Regions from separate parts of the Mesorhizobium sp. M0045 genome, predicted to be linked through region 3. Evidence: predicted binding sites of a transcription regulator. Region 3 holds the regulator's gene; each other region holds the start of a gene.
What was found. Region 3 encodes PhoB, which activates phosphate uptake and scavenging genes when phosphate is short. Its sites were predicted from a motif close to TGTCATNNANCTGTCAT; they were not measured.
Positions count from the first base shown of each region.

Region 1: a site for PhoB is predicted at 2,012-2,028, ahead of NKJ72_RS21150 (LTA synthase family protein). Genes of this name have one in related genera too.
Region 2: a site for PhoB is predicted at 2,081-2,097, ahead of ugpB (sn-glycerol-3-phosphate ABC transporter substrate-binding protein UgpB). Genes of this name have one in related genera too.

Region 1 covers NZ_JAMYUY010000014.1:33,832-38,728, reverse strand. Annotated here, with positions in the region: gene fabG (3-oxoacyl-[acyl-carrier-protein] reductase) at 58-795, opposite strand; gene fabD (ACP S-malonyltransferase) at 856-1,821, opposite strand; gene NKJ72_RS21150 (LTA synthase family protein) at 2,069-3,994, shown strand; gene rpsF (30S ribosomal protein S6) at 4,816-4,897, shown strand, end outside.
Region 2 covers NZ_JAMYUY010000003.1:238,279-243,175, reverse strand. Annotated here, with positions in the region: gene ugpA (sn-glycerol-3-phosphate ABC transporter permease UgpA) at 1-631, opposite strand, end outside; gene ugpB (sn-glycerol-3-phosphate ABC transporter substrate-binding protein UgpB) at 713-2,023, opposite strand; gene NKJ72_RS06190 (bifunctional diguanylate cyclase/phosphodiesterase) at 2,311-4,743, shown strand; gene tlpA (thiol:disulfide interchange protein TlpA) at 4,746-4,897, opposite strand, start outside.
Region 3 covers NZ_JAMYUY010000003.1:136,639-141,535, forward strand. Annotated here, with positions in the region: gene pstA (phosphate ABC transporter permease PstA) at 1-218, shown strand, start outside; gene pstB (phosphate ABC transporter ATP-binding protein PstB) at 215-1,018, shown strand; gene phoU (phosphate signaling complex protein PhoU) at 1,051-1,758, shown strand; gene phoB (phosphate regulon transcriptional regulator PhoB) at 1,775-2,464, shown strand; gene NKJ72_RS05630 (ROK family protein) at 2,474-3,718, opposite strand; gene xylF (D-xylose ABC transporter substrate-binding protein) at 4,003-4,897, shown strand, end outside.

The sequences.
Region 1 (4,897 bases), on a different contig from region 3:
CGGCATTACACGAAAAATCCCGTGCATCCAAGACGGAATGAAGCGTTTTCCCAAGTGTTAGATCATTGCCATGCCGCCATTCACATGAATGGTCTGGCCGGTGACGTAGGCTGCCTCGTTGGAAGCGAGGTAGGCGACGGCAGAGGCGACTTCGGCGCCCGTGCCCATGCGCCGGGTCGGGATCGCCGCCATGATCGCCTCTTTCTGCTTGTCGTTGAGCTTGGCGGTCATCGCCGATTCGATGAAGCCCGGGGCGACGCAGTTGACGGTAATATTGCGGGTGGCGATCTCCTGCGCCAGCGATTTGGAAAAGCCGATCATACCGGCTTTGGAGGCGCAGTAATTGGTCTGGCCGGGATTGCCGGTGACGCCAACCACTGAAGTGATGTTGATGATGCGGCCATGGCGGCGCCGCATCATCGGATGGGTAAGCTCGCGGGTCAGCCGGAACACGGCGGTCAGGTTGACCTCGAGCACGCTATCCCAGTCGGCGTCAGCCATGCGCACGAACAACCCGTCCTTGGTGATGCCGGCATTGTTGACGAGGATGTCGACGCCTTCGAGGTCGGCCTCCGCCTTCTGGCCGAGCGCCTTGACGTCGTCGCGGTTGGAAAGATTGGCCGGGAAAAGCTTGACCCGGTCGCCCAGTTCGGCGGCCAGCGCCTCCAATTTCTCGATACGTGTACCATGCAGGCCGACGATGGCGCCCTGGCCGTGCAGCACACGGGCGATCGCCTCGCCGATACCTCCCGATGCGCCGGTGACGAGCGCCTTGCGGCCGGTCAATTCGAACATTCTTGCCTCCTGATCTGAGCGAACACCCTTTGCATGGAGCGGTGTCAAATCGCCAGTTGATTATGCAAGCGCCGCCAGCGCCGCCTCGACATCCGCCGCGGATCCGATGGCAGTGGTGGCAATATCGCGGTTGATGCGGCGGGCCAGCCCCGACAGCACCTTGCCGGCGCCCACTTCGTAAAGCGTCGCAACGCCGTTGCTGCCGAACCACTCCACCGTTTCGCGCCAGCGCACGCGCCCGATCACCTGTTCGACGAGGCGGCGGGCAATCTCGTCAGGATCGCTCGTCGGGGTCACCGTAACATTCGAGACCAGCGGCACGACCGGCGCACGCTTCGTCACGGCGGCCAGCGCCTCCCGCATGATCTCGGCCGCAGGCTTCATCAATGCCGAATGGAAGGGCGCCGAGACCTGCAGCATCAGCGCCCGCTTGGCGCCCTTCTCCGTGCATAGCTTTGCCGCCAGTTCGACCGCCGGCCTGGCGCCGGAGATCACCAGCTGGCCGCCGCCATTGTCGTTGGCGATCTGGCAAACCAAGGCTTGCGCAGGATCTTTGGCGGTGCCTTGGGCGGCCTCTGCGCAAGCGGCCTCGACGTCGGCCTGTTCCAACCCGATGATCGCCGCCATGGCGCCCTCGCCGGCCGGTACAGCCGCCTGCATGGCATTGCCGCGGATACGCAACAGCCGGGCGGCGTCGGCGACCGAAACGAAACCAGCGGCCGCAAGTGCCGAATATTCACCGAGCGAATGGCCGGCGACATAGGTGACCTTGCCGTTCAGGGAGAAGCCGCGCGCCTCCAGCGCCCGGACTGCGGCGAGTGACACCGCCATCAGCGCCGGCTGAGCATTGGCGGTCAGCGTCAGCGTCTCTTCCGGGCCTTCCCAGATCAGCTGCGATAGTTTTTCACCGAGCGCGTCGTCGACTTCCTCGAAGATCCGCCGCGATTCCACAAAAGTATCGGCGAGGTCCTTGCCCATGCCGACGGCCTGGCTGCCCTGCCCCGGAAAGGTGAATGCGATGGCCATGGTCGGCTCCCAGCTGCTGGTTCTCGCTGCCTGTGACGCAAGGCGTGCGCCCAAGTCAAGTCCAACCTTGACCGCTCAGCGTCGGCCGAGTGCCTGTTTCGGCAGGCTTTTTGGCGATCACTCATGATGAAAACCGCTCACGATTTGTTTGTTGGCTCTTCTTATTTCCGCCGCAGGCGCTAGGCTTTGCGTGACAGTTCGATGACAATCGAGTGACGCCTTTGTTGCGGGCCGGGGAACTATTGAAGTGGCAAAGACCAAGCAGAGCGCAGCCGAGGCGGCGCCACAGTTTCTTGAAGGCGATCCGTCGACTGGCTATCTGCCGGCGCGCAGATGGCCTGTCATCCGCTATGGCCTTATCAGCTTGCTGGCTGCGGCCATCCTGGTGTTTGCCATCGAACTGATCGTGCGCGGCAACTTTGCCGGCACCATTGATTTCTTTCTGCAGCCTTTCAAACCCGGCTGGACCACGATCATCATTTTTGCGCTGATCCTCATCGGCCTCGACGCCGTGCTCGGCCGCAGCCATCAGAGCCTGATGATCGTCGCGCCGCTGACATTGTCGCTGGCGTTCGTCGGCCACCAGAAGTCGCTCTATCTCGGCGATCCGCTCTATCCGACCGATTTCCTCTATTCCCGGCAGATCGTGGCACTGATGCCGCTCCTGGTCCGCGACCGCCCAGGAACCGCCATTGCCCTGGCGATCGGCATCGTCGGCGGGCTGTCGCTGCTCGTCTATGGCTGGCGGTTATGGCGCCGCCGCGTTCCGGCGCTCAGCCACAAGGGCCGCCTTGCCCGGCTGACGCTGACGGTGCCGCTGATCGCTTTCTTCGTCTCCATCATGGACTATGCCACCTTCTCGTGGACGCGCGACCGGCTGCAGATCATCCCGATTATGTGGGACCAGAAGGAAAACTATGCCTCGAACGGTTTTGCGCTCGCCTTCGCGCTGAACGTCCCGATGGCGCATGTCTCGGCGCCGCCCGGCTATTCCGACAAGGCGATCGAAGCGATCGGCAAACCGCAGGTGATCGCCTCGGTACCTGCCGAGAAGCCCGACATCATCGTCGTGATGAGCGAATCCTTCTGGGATCCGACCAAGCTGCCCGGCGTCACCATCACACCCGACCCTATCCCCAATGTGCGGGCACTGCGCACGGGCTACATGTTCTCGCCCGAGTTCGGCGGCATGACGGCCAACATCGAGTTCGAGGCCCTGACCGGCTTTTCCAACGCCTTCCTGCCGGCGGGCAGCATTCCCTACCAGCAATATGTGCGGACACCGACTCCCTCGCTGGCGACCTTCCTGAAAAGTCAGGGCTACCGGGCGCGCGCCATCCATCCCGGCACCAACTGGTTCTGGAATCGGGGGGCCGTCTATGCCGATTTCGGCTTCAACGACTTCAAGTCCGAGGAGACGTTGCCGCCCATGCAGAAGCGCGGACCGCTCGCGTCGGACGCAGCGATGACCGACGAGATCATCCGCGAAGCCGATACCAGCGCCGAGCCGGTCTTCTTTTTCGCCGTCAGCCTGCAGAACCACGGGCCGTATGAGCCGTATCGCTATATCAATCCGACCCACAAGGTGCAGGCGCCGATCAGCCAATGGGCACGTGAATCGCTGTTGAGCTACGCCGAAGGCTCTTCCGATGCGGACCGCGGCCTCGAGCGGCTGATCGAATGGGCGAAGAAACGCGAGCGGCCGACCGTCATCGCATTCTTCGGCGATCACCTGCCGCCGCTTGGGCCGGTCTACGTCGAGACCGGTTTCCTGAAGGACAATGTCGCGCCGCGCAAGGAGGCGGCCGACCAGATGCTGCAGCACCACCAGACGCCATTGATCGTCTGGTCGAACCGCAGCGGCCCGGCCGAGGATCTGGGCGTCGTCAGCCCGGCCTTCCTGCCCTACCATATCCTGAAAACGGCCGGCATCAGCCATCCGTATTACACCGGCTTCCTCGGCCAGTTGCGAGAGCGCTACCGCGTCATCGACCGTAATTTGCTGTTGGCACCGGGAGGCGACGCCACCCCCGATTGGTCGCGTAAGAAAGAGATCGACCCGGCAATCCGCGACTTCCGTCTGCTGCAATACGACATGATGTTCGGCAAGCGCCATGCGGCGCCCGATTTCTTCCCCGAAACCACAGGCAAAGTGGCTGCGCACACGAGCTGAGGCAGCTGAAGTTGCAGCGTGATGCGCGAACTCCGATCGTGTCGTCGAGAGACGGGAATTGTTGCAGCTGACTGCCGACTGCGTAGAGCTGTTCGATTTGTTGGCGTTACCTCGATCGTCTCCCGCGATTATACGAACAGGGCATCCGGTTTGTTTTGTCAGGCGAGGAAAACATTCTTGGGTCCGGGCAGGAAATGCGTAAGACCTTGCGAATGAGGCCAGCAGCCCAATAAAACCGGACAACTCGCGTGCAACTCATCTGCTTACGACACGTCGGCCGTTTGCCCTGTCGGTAGCAAATCAAGTTGTCCGGTTTGGTAGTCCGCTTCAGTTTTGCGTCGAAGCGGTTCACGCGGCTTGCCCCGTGCGGCAGGTTTCTTGGATTATGGCGCCGTCGGGCGTGTATCGGGCGATGCGGCGGGGCCCGTGGAAGACGGCGAGCGTCCCATCAGGGTATTGCCTGACCTTAACCGCGGCCCCAGCCTCCCTTTGGCTGGCGATAAAACCGGACAACTCATGTGCTACCTAATCCGGACAACTCATCTGCTTACGACACGTCGGCCGTTTGCCCTTGCCTTGCAGCCAAATTCCTGTATAGACGCCCGCAATCTGCCGGTCCTTGCTGGGGGCTGAACGGAGGGCCGGAGGTTTTTCGAAACCTTCGCGTGAAGCCAGAAGCGCTTCCGCCTCCCGTGTCTCCGCTCTCGACCGTCTCGTCATGCTCCTTTCTTCCCCGCCTTCGCAAGGATTGCGGGTCAGAGAAGTTGCAGAGGCTTTTGCCGCCGGGAACCGGGAGAGAAACGAAGAAAGGCACGAACACTATGGCTCTATACGAACATGTGTTTCTTGCTCGGCAGGACCTCTCGCAGCAGCAGGTCGATGCGCTTGTCGAACAGTACAAGG
Region 2 (4,897 bases), 100 kb from region 3:
CAAGCAGCGGGAAGATGATGGTCCAGAAGCGCTTGGTTTCGCCGGCGCCGTCCATGGCCGCCGCTTCGATCAGCGTTTTCGGCACCGCCTGCAGGCCGGCGACGAAGAACAGGAAATTGTAGCTGATCTGCTTCCAGGCAGCCGCCGACACCAGCAGGATCATGGCGTGGGTGCCGTTGAGCAGTGGGTCCCAGGCGATGCCGAGGCTTCTCAGCAAATAGGCCAACGAGCCTATCGAAGGGTTGAACAGAAACAGCCACAGCATGCCGGCGATCGCCGGCGCCACGGCATAAGGCCATATCAACAGTGTGCGGTAGAGGCCTTTGCCGCGCACGGCCTTCTCGGCCATAACCGCGAGCAGCAGGGCCACAACCATGGCAACGATCGCGGTCGCAAGCGAGAACACCACCGTGACCTTGATCGAGTTGAGGTAGGCCGGATCGGCCAGCACCTTCCGGAAATTGGCAAACCAGACGAACCTGCTCTTCAGCCCGAACGGGTCTTGCCTGAGCATCGACTGGTAAAGCGCCTGACCGGCCGGCCAGTAGAAGAAAACCAGGGTGATGGCGAGCTGTGGCGCCACCAGCAGGTAGGGCAGGATCTTGTTGGGAAAGACGACGCGTGGAGACAGGCTGATTTCCCTCGCTATCCAGGCATCGCCCACGCGCGCTCGCGTGGGCGATATTCCAACCGACTGACCGAGACGATCTCGTTAGTTGTCCAGGGCTTCCTTGATCGCGGCGTTGCCGCGCGCGACCGCATTGTCGAGCGCCTGCTGGGCGGTTTGCTGGCCGGCCAGCATCTTCTCCAGCTCCTCGTTCTGGATATCGCGCACCTGCGGCAGATTCGGCAGGCGCACGCCCTTCGAATTGTCGGTCGGCGACTTGCCGATCATCTGCAGGATGGGTGTCTCGCGGCCGGGGTTCTTGTCATAGAAGCCTGATTTCTTGGTCGCCTCGTACGCGGCGAGCGTCACAGGCAGGTATCCCGACTTCTGGTGCAGGTATTCCTGTACATCGGTCTTGGACAGATAGGCAAAGAAGGCGGCAACGCCCTTGTACTCCTCGTCCGACTTGTTGCCGAACACCCATAGGCTGGCACCGCCCGGCGTCGTGTTCTGCGGGGCACCCTTGGCGTCACTGTCGTAGGGAAGCTGGCCGATGCCATAATTCATGCCGGACTTGACGATATCGCCGAGGCCGCCCGACGATTCAGTGAAGATGCCGCATTCGCCGGCGAGGAATATCTGCTTGGCTTCGGAGGTGCGGCCGCCATATTTGAACGTGCCGTCCTTGGCCAGGTCGGCGAGCGCCTGGAAGTGGTTGACGAAAATCGGCGCATTGATCTTGAGTTCGACATCGCCGCCGGCCAGGCCGTTCTGCTGGGTGGCCCAAGGCACGTCATTCCACGCCGCGAAATTCTCCAGATGGATCCAGGTCAGCCAGGTCGAGGTATAGCCGCAAGAAGCGGCGCCGCTCGTTTTGATCTTCTTGGCGGCTTCCCAAACCTCGTTCCAGGTCTTGGGCGGATTGTTCACGTCGAGGCCTGCCTTCTGGAAGATGTCCTTGTTGTAGTAGAGGATCGGCGAGGAGGAGTTGTAGGGGAAGGACAGCATGGTGCCGTCCGGCTTCGAATAATAGCCGACGATGCCGGGCAGATACTGGCTCTTGTCGAAAGTCATCCCGGCGCCGGTCATCACATCGGCCACCGGCTTTATCGCACCCTCGGCCGCCATCATCACGCCGGTGCCGACGTCGAACACCTGGAGGATATCGGGCGCTTGCCCGGCACGAAAGGCAGCGATGCCGGCATTCAGCGTCTCCGGATAGGTGCCCTTGAACACCGGAACGAGCTCATATTCGCTCTGGCTGGCGTTGAAATCCTTGGAGATCTTGGCGACGACCTCGGCGTTGGCGCCGGTCATGGCGTGCCACCAGCTGATCTGCGTGACGGCGAAGGCGGAGGTGGTGGAAAGCAGGGTCACGGTGGCGGCGATACCGGCCGCAAAGCCGAAGAACTTCATGTTTCATCTCCCGCATTGGCGAAAGGGGCACCTCCGCAAAGCCAATATGTGGCGCTGATGACAATCGGACAACGGTTTTGTTGCCGATCAATGAACACCATTCCTTCCTAAAGTGCACTCGCTACCGAAACCGGGCGTCAGAAACGACATCACCGCCTTTTTCGGCGCAGCGGCATCGGTTTTCCCCCGAAAAGACCCGCCTCATGGCCTACGGGTTAACTATTCGTTAAAATCTCCAAGAGCTAATCCGTCACACCTCCCCTGTTAGTTTTGACCGAGTGACCAGGATGCTGACGGTCTATAATTGTATCGTAAATCAGCACGACCTGAGACTGGTTGCGCTCGCCGCACTCGTCTGTGGAATTTCTTGTTTCTCTGCGGTTAATCTCCTTAAGCATGTCGGCCGATCGACCGAGCGAAACCGGCTTGTCTGGCTGATGATCGCCGCGGCCTCGACCGGGTTCGGCATATGGGCGACGCATTTCATCGCCATGACCGCGTTTACGCCGGGAATACCGAACGCATACAATCCGGGATTATCCGCCTTTTCGCTTGCCGCCGCCGTCATCCTGACCGCGCTTGGGATGTGGGTCGCCACCTTGCGGCGCGGCATCGACCATTTCCTCGTCGGTGGCGCCATTCTCGGCGGCGCCATCGCGACGATGCACTACATCGGCATGGCCGCTTTCGAGGTCGAAGGCCGGGTCGTATGGAACCTGCTCCTTGTCGCGATATCGCTTCTGGCCGGAGTGACCCTTGCGGCACTGGCGCTCCTGGTCGTCTTGCGCCGCCCGTCAGCACTCGCGACTCTCGGCGGCGCCGCGCTTTTGACGCTGGCCATTTGCAGCTTGCATTTCATCGCGATGACCGCGGTGTCGATCATTCCGGATTCCTCGATTGAAATATCCGAACATTCCGTCGAGCCCATTTCCCAGGCCTTTGCCGCAGCGGTCGCCAGCCTTGTAATCCTTGTGCTGTCAGGTGCGGCGCTGTGGATCGACCTGCGCTTTCGCCGCCAGAAGCTCGAGGCCGATCGCATGCACGATCTCGCCAACGCGGCGGTGGAAGGTCTGATCGTTTGCGATGGCACCCGCATCGTCAGTGCCAATGACAGTATGGCGAAGCTGACCGGAACAGCGACAGCCACCCTGAACACGATGCAACTCGGCGAGCTTTTCGAGGGACAGAGCGCAGCCGATATGTCCGGCTTCGGCGAACAGGCGCAGGAAGCAACATTAAGGGGCAGCGACGGCGCGAGAGTTCCTGTCGAGCTGATCGCCAGGAAGATCACCTACTGCGGCAGGCCTCATACGGTGCTTGCCGTTCGCGACATCCGTGAGCGCAAGAAGGCAGAAGAAGAGATTCTCCGCCTCGCGCATTTCGATCCGCTTACCGGGCTTGCCAATCGGCGGAGCTTTTCTTCCCGGCTGGAAGCAGAATTCGCCTCGATGGATCGTGGCGGCAAGGATGGATATCTGGCGCTCCTGCTGCTTGACCTCGACCGGTTCAAGCAAGTCAACGACCTCTACGGCCACAGCGCCGGTGACGCGATGCTGCAGAAGCTCGCGCACTGCATTTCCGGCATTCCGCGCCACGGACAGATGCTCGCGCGTCTCGGCGGCGACGAATTTGCCATCATAGCTCCGAACCTCCCCGACCCCCTGGCCGCAGGCCGGATAGCCGAGGACTTGCTGGCGGCGATCCGCGAGGAAAACAGGGTTTCGGTCGGCTCCGGCCTCGTCTCGGCCAGCATCGGCATCGCCTTCTTTCCGCTGGATGCCGAAGACCAGGCCGGCCTGATCAGCCACGCCGACACGGCACTCCATCGCGCCAAAACCGAAGGCAGGGACACTTACCGGTTTTTCGAGATAGCCATGGGCACCGCGGCCCGCGACAAGCGCGTGATGGAGCATGAATTGCGCCAGGCCATCGCCCGCAAGGAGTTCCACCTCGTCTACCAGCCTCAGAAGGAAATCCGCGGCGGCAGGATGATCGGCTTCGAAGCCCTGGTCCGGTGGCAGCACCCTGAGCGGGGTGACATTTCTCCGGCTGTTTTCATCCCCGTAGCCGAAGACAGTGGCGCGATCGCCCAGATCGGCGACTGGGTGCTGACGACGGCTTGTAACGATGCTGCTCGCTGGACAAATCCGCTGATGGTCGCCGTCAACGTCTCCGCCGTGCAGCTTCACAATCCGAACTTCAGCCGCAAGGTGCATGACGCACTGGCGAGGTCGGGCCTCGCACCCGGCAGGCTGGAACTGGAGATTACCGAAACAGCCCTGGTGAAGGATATGCCCCGCGCACTGGCGGCGTTGAGGCAGGTCAAGGCGCTTGGCGTGCATGTAGCGATGGACGATTTTGGCACCGGCTACTCTTCGCTGTCCAACCTTAGCGCCTTTCCCTTCGACAAGATCAAGATCGACGGCTCGTTCATCAAATCGGTCGACAAGAACGCCCAGTTCGCGGCGATCGTCCGCGCCGTGCTGGGGCTTGGACGCGGTCTCGGCCTACCGGTCCTTGCGGAGGGCATCGAGACGCCGGGTGAATTGAGGTTCTTGGACGCCGAGGCTTGCGAGATCGGGCAAGGCTATTACCTCGGCAAACCGGCTCCGATCGAGACGTTCGGCGAACTGACGGGCGTGGCTGCTCCGGCAATCCGCACAGCCAGCCGACGCGGCGCAAGCATTGCCGTGCTCAAGCCGCGCCTGCGCACGGTCTGAGCCTATCCCGGCTGAAGCGCCGCCTCGACCAGACGCTTGGCATCCGGCCCCGACCATTCGGCCGGGCCGTTCATATGGGCGATGAGGCAGCCTTGCCCATCGATCAGCATGGTGACGGGCAGACCTAGCGCCAGGCCGCGCGTCTTGACGTCGT
Region 3 (4,897 bases):
CGGCGCCGCTGCTCTTCACCGCGCTCAACAACCAGTTCTGGAGCAGCAATATCAACGCGCCGATGGCCAGCCTGCCGGTGACCATCTTCCAGTTCGCTCTCAGCCCTTACGAGGAATGGCAGCAACTGGCGTGGACCGGCGCACTCATAATCACCCTGACGGTTCTGGGCTTGAGCATCCTCGCCCGCAGCCTTACCGGACGCAGAGAGGACAGATGACACAGATGTTGTCCCCAGACATGACGATGACCGAAACGGTCACCGAGAAGACGAAGATCGAGGTCAAGAACCTCAACTTCTACTACGGCCAGAGCAAGGCGCTGAAGGACATCAGCCTGTCGCTGCCCGAGCGCAGCGTCACGGCCTTCATCGGCCCTTCGGGTTGCGGGAAATCGACGCTGCTGCGCGTCTTCAACCGCATCTACGAGCTCTACCCGAAACAGACCGCCGAGGGGCAGGTGCTGCTTGACGGCAAGAACATTCTCGACCGGTCGCAGGATCTCAACCTCCTCAGGACAAAGATCGGCATGGTATTCCAGAAGCCGACGCCGTTCCCGATGTCGATCTATGAGAACATCGCCTTCGGCGTCAGGCTCTACGAGAATCTCGGCAAGTCCGAGATGGACGGCCGCGTCGAGCAAGCGTTGAAGCGGGCCGCGCTGTGGAGCGAGGTCAAGGACAAGCTAAACGCCAGCGGCTTGAGCCTGTCCGGCGGCCAGCAGCAGCGGCTCTGCATTGCCCGCACCGTGGCAGTGAAGCCGGAAGTCATTCTGCTCGACGAACCGGCTTCGGCCCTCGACCCGCTGTCGACGGCCAAGATCGAGGAACTGATCGACGAGCTGCAAGCCGACTACACGATCGTCATCGTCACCCACAACATGCAGCAAGCGGCGCGCGTGTCGCGCCAGACCGCCTTCATGTATCTGGGTGAACTGGTCGAGTTCGACCGGACCGAGAAGATATTCACGTCGCCCCGCGAGAAGCGCACGCAGGACTACATCACCGGCCGCTTCGGCTGAGCCGTTCCGATCATGCATATGAGGACAGGACCATGGGCGAACACACAGTCGCTTCTTTCGACGAGGATCTCGAGCAGATCAGCAAGCTGATCCGCGACATGGCCGACCTCGCCGGTTCGATGGTCGGCGGGGCGACCAAGGCCCTGTTGAATTCCGACAACGTGCTGGCGCAACGCGTCGTCTCCGACGACGCCATCATGGATGCGCGTCAACGCGAACTGGACGATCGCGCCATCACCCTGATCGCCAAGCGCCAGCCAATGGCTCACGATCTGCGCCATGTCGTCGGAGCGATCCGCATGGCCGGCGACCTCGAACGCATCGGCGACCTTGCCAAGAACATCGCCAAGCGTGTGAGCGCGGTCGGCCTCAGCGTCACGCCGCGCGACCTATCGCATTCCATCGATGCGATGGCGCAGCTAGTGCTCATCCAGGTGCAGGGCGTCATCGAGGAATATGCTGCAGGCGATGCGGCCGCGTTGGCCAAGCTGCGCGCCGCCGACGAGCGCATCGACGTCAAATACACGTCGGTGTTCCGCGAGCTGTTGACCTACATGATGGAAGATCCGCGCAACATCACCGCTTGCACGCATCTGCTGTTCTGCGCCAAGAATCTCGAGCGGATCGGCGACCATGTCACCAACATCGCCGAAAATGCGTATTATGTGCTGACCGGCGAGCAATTGCCGGTCAATCGTCCGAAGCAGGACGAAACGACAATGCCTGCACCGGTGACATGATGGGGGTGCCCAGCCGATGATCGCACCACGCATAATGGTGGTGGAGGACGAGGAGCCGTTGGGCGTGCTGCTCCGCTACAATCTCGAATCCGAAGGCTACCAGGTCGAGGTGGTGACACGCGGCGACGAAGCCGAGATCCGTTTGCAGGAAAATGTGCCCGACCTTCTGGTGCTCGACTGGATGATACCGGCGGTTTCCGGCATCGAGCTCTGCCGCAGGTTGCGCGTGCGCCCCGAAACCGAGCGGCTGCCGATCATCATGCTGACCGCGCGCGGCGAGGAGAGCGACCGGGTGCGCGGTCTTTCGACCGGCGCCGACGACTATCTGGTCAAACCGTTTTCGACACCGGAATTCATGGCCAGGGTCAAGGCGCTGCTGCGGCGCGCCAAGCCGGAAGTGCTGTCCAGCGTGCTGAAGGTCGGCGACATCGTGCTCGATCGCGAATCGCACCGGGTTTATCGCAAGAAGAGCGAGATCCGGCTCGGGCCGACCGAATTCCGGCTGCTCGAGTTCATGATGCGGCATCCGGGCCGCGTCTTCTCGCGTAGCCAGTTGCTCGATAATGTCTGGGGCGAGACGATCTATATCGACGAACGCACCGTCGACGTGCATGTCGGGCGGCTGCGCAAAGCCGTCAATAACGGCCGCATGCCGGATGTCATCCGCACCATCCGCGGCGCCGGCTATGCGATCAGGGAAGATTGACCCGCCTGGTCAGGCGACGTTCCTTCTGACGCCGGGCCTCATTTGCGCGCCCGGCGCGAAAATCTCCTGGTCGACGAAGCTTAACGCCCGCATCGCGCAGCCTTCGCGGATCAGCGGCAATTCGTTTGGCTCGGTGTCGAAGGAGATCGAGCCCGAATGCTGGCCACCGGCGGTCTGGGCGATGGCCTTGCGCAAGGCCGGCTCGATCAGATCGAAGGCAGCGGCACTGGCGCCGACCATCGCGACCGGTGCTGGATCGATCAGCGCGAACAGCGAGCCGAGACCGAAACCCAGCGCTTCGCCGGCCTTGCGGTAGGCCTCGCGTTCCGGCCCATCCTTCTCGCGCGCGCGGGCCGCCAGAGCGCGCATGTCGGCGTCGCTGACGTCGGCGATAGGTTCGCTGTCTTCGCTCATCTGCCTGGCGTTGCGCCAGATGGCATAGTTGCCGGCATAGGCTTCGACGCAGCCGCGCCGCCCGCAACGGCAGAGCGCTCCGCCCGGACGATGGATCATGTGGCCAAATTCGCCGCCCGAGGAATGCGTCCCGGTGAACAGTTCGCCCTTCAGCACAAGCCCCATACCGATGCCATGCGAAAGCAGGATGGCGATGAAGTCGTCGCGATAGCGATCCGGATCGCGCCAGCGCAAAGCCACCGCCATCATATTGCAGTCGTTCTCCACCGTGGCCGGGATACCGAATTCGTCCTCCAGCATGTCGGCAAAGGCGATGTCGGTCTGCGGCGTGATCGGCGACCACAGCATGGCGCGTGCAGGGGAGTCGGTAATGCCCTGAATCGCCAGGGCGATGCGGGCGACACTGCGGACGTCAAGGTCTGGGTCCTCAAGCCGGCGCCGGACGATGGCCCTGCATTCGCGGATCAGTTCGTCGCGCGGCATGGTCAGCGTGTCCAGCCGGCGCTGTTCCTCGGCGACCACCTGTCCCGCATAGTCGATAATGGCGGCCGACAGGAAATTCAGCGACAACACCACGGTCAGCACCGCCGCCGCTTCCGGGTTGAGGGCGAGGCCGACCTGCGGACGACCGCGTTTCAACGAAACGGGCTCACTTGCCTTGCTCTCGGCGAGGATGCCTTCCCGTATCAGGTCGGAGGAGATCGCCGATATGGTTGAATGACTGAGGCCGGTGGTGGCTGCGATCTCCGTACGCGATGGCTGGCCGGCCCGGCGCACCGCCGAGATCACCATCGCCCGGTTGCGCCGGCGCAAATCGTCGTGGCGGATTCCGACCGACATCGTTTTGCTTTCCTCCCGGTTGCCGCGGCCGCTCATGAACCGGAAGCCGTCGGTAATGTCCGACAAATAGTGTCAGATGCGGCAAATAGTGTCAGATGCAGGTGGCGCTGTCATCGTTTATTCCGACGCTCGAAAAAACTCGCAGAGTCATCAAAATCCATCACAATCGATGTTGACAGCAGCCGGAGATCGGGCCAGTATTTTTTCGAGGCTCGAAAAAATTAGAGCTTCCAAGCTGGTCGTTGAGCAATTAGTCACGCCGTACGCGGCGCAGGGAGGATATGATGAAGAGATTCACGACCGCCATTCTGGCGGGTGTCGCCATGACGCTGGCGCTGGCGTCGGTGGCGCAGGCGAAAGACAAGGTCATCGGCGTTTCCTGGTCGAACTTCCAGGAAGAGCGCTGGAAGACCGACGAGGCCGCAATGAAGGCGGCCATCGAGGCCGCCGGCGACAAGTATATTTCCGCCGACGCACAGTCCAACCCCGGCAAGCAGCTCACCGACGTCGAGAGCCTGATCTCGCAGGGTGCCAATGCGCTGATCATCCTCGCACAGGATGCCTCGGCCATCGGGCCGGCCGTGCAGAAGGCACTGGACGAAGGCATCCCGGTCGTCGGCTATGACCGGCTGATCGAGAACAAGGACGTGTTCTATCTGACCTTCGACAACAAGGAAGTCGGCCGCATGCAGGCCCGCGAAGTCTTCAAGGTGAAGCCGGAAGGCAATTACGTCTTCATCAAGGGTTCGGGTTCCGATCCGAATGCCGATTTCCTGTTTGCCGGTTCGATGGAGGTGCTGAAGGAGGCCATCGACAGCGGCAAGATCAAGAATGTCGGCGAGGCCTATACGGACGGCTGGCTGCCGGCCAACGCTCAGAAGAACATGGAACAGTTCCTGACCGCCAACGACAACAAGGTCGATGCCGTGGTCGCGGCCAATGACGGCACCGCCGGTGGCGTCGTCGCCGCGCTGACGGCGCAAGGGCTGGCCGGATCGGTTCCGGTCTCGGGCCAGGACGGCGACCACGCCGCACTGAACCGCATCGCGCTTGGCACACAGACCGTGTCGGTGTGGAAGGACGCGCGCGAGCTCGGTAAGAACGCCGCCGAGATCGCCTCGCAGCTTGCCGACGGCAAGCAGATGACCGACATTGCCGGCGTGAAGGATTTCACCACGC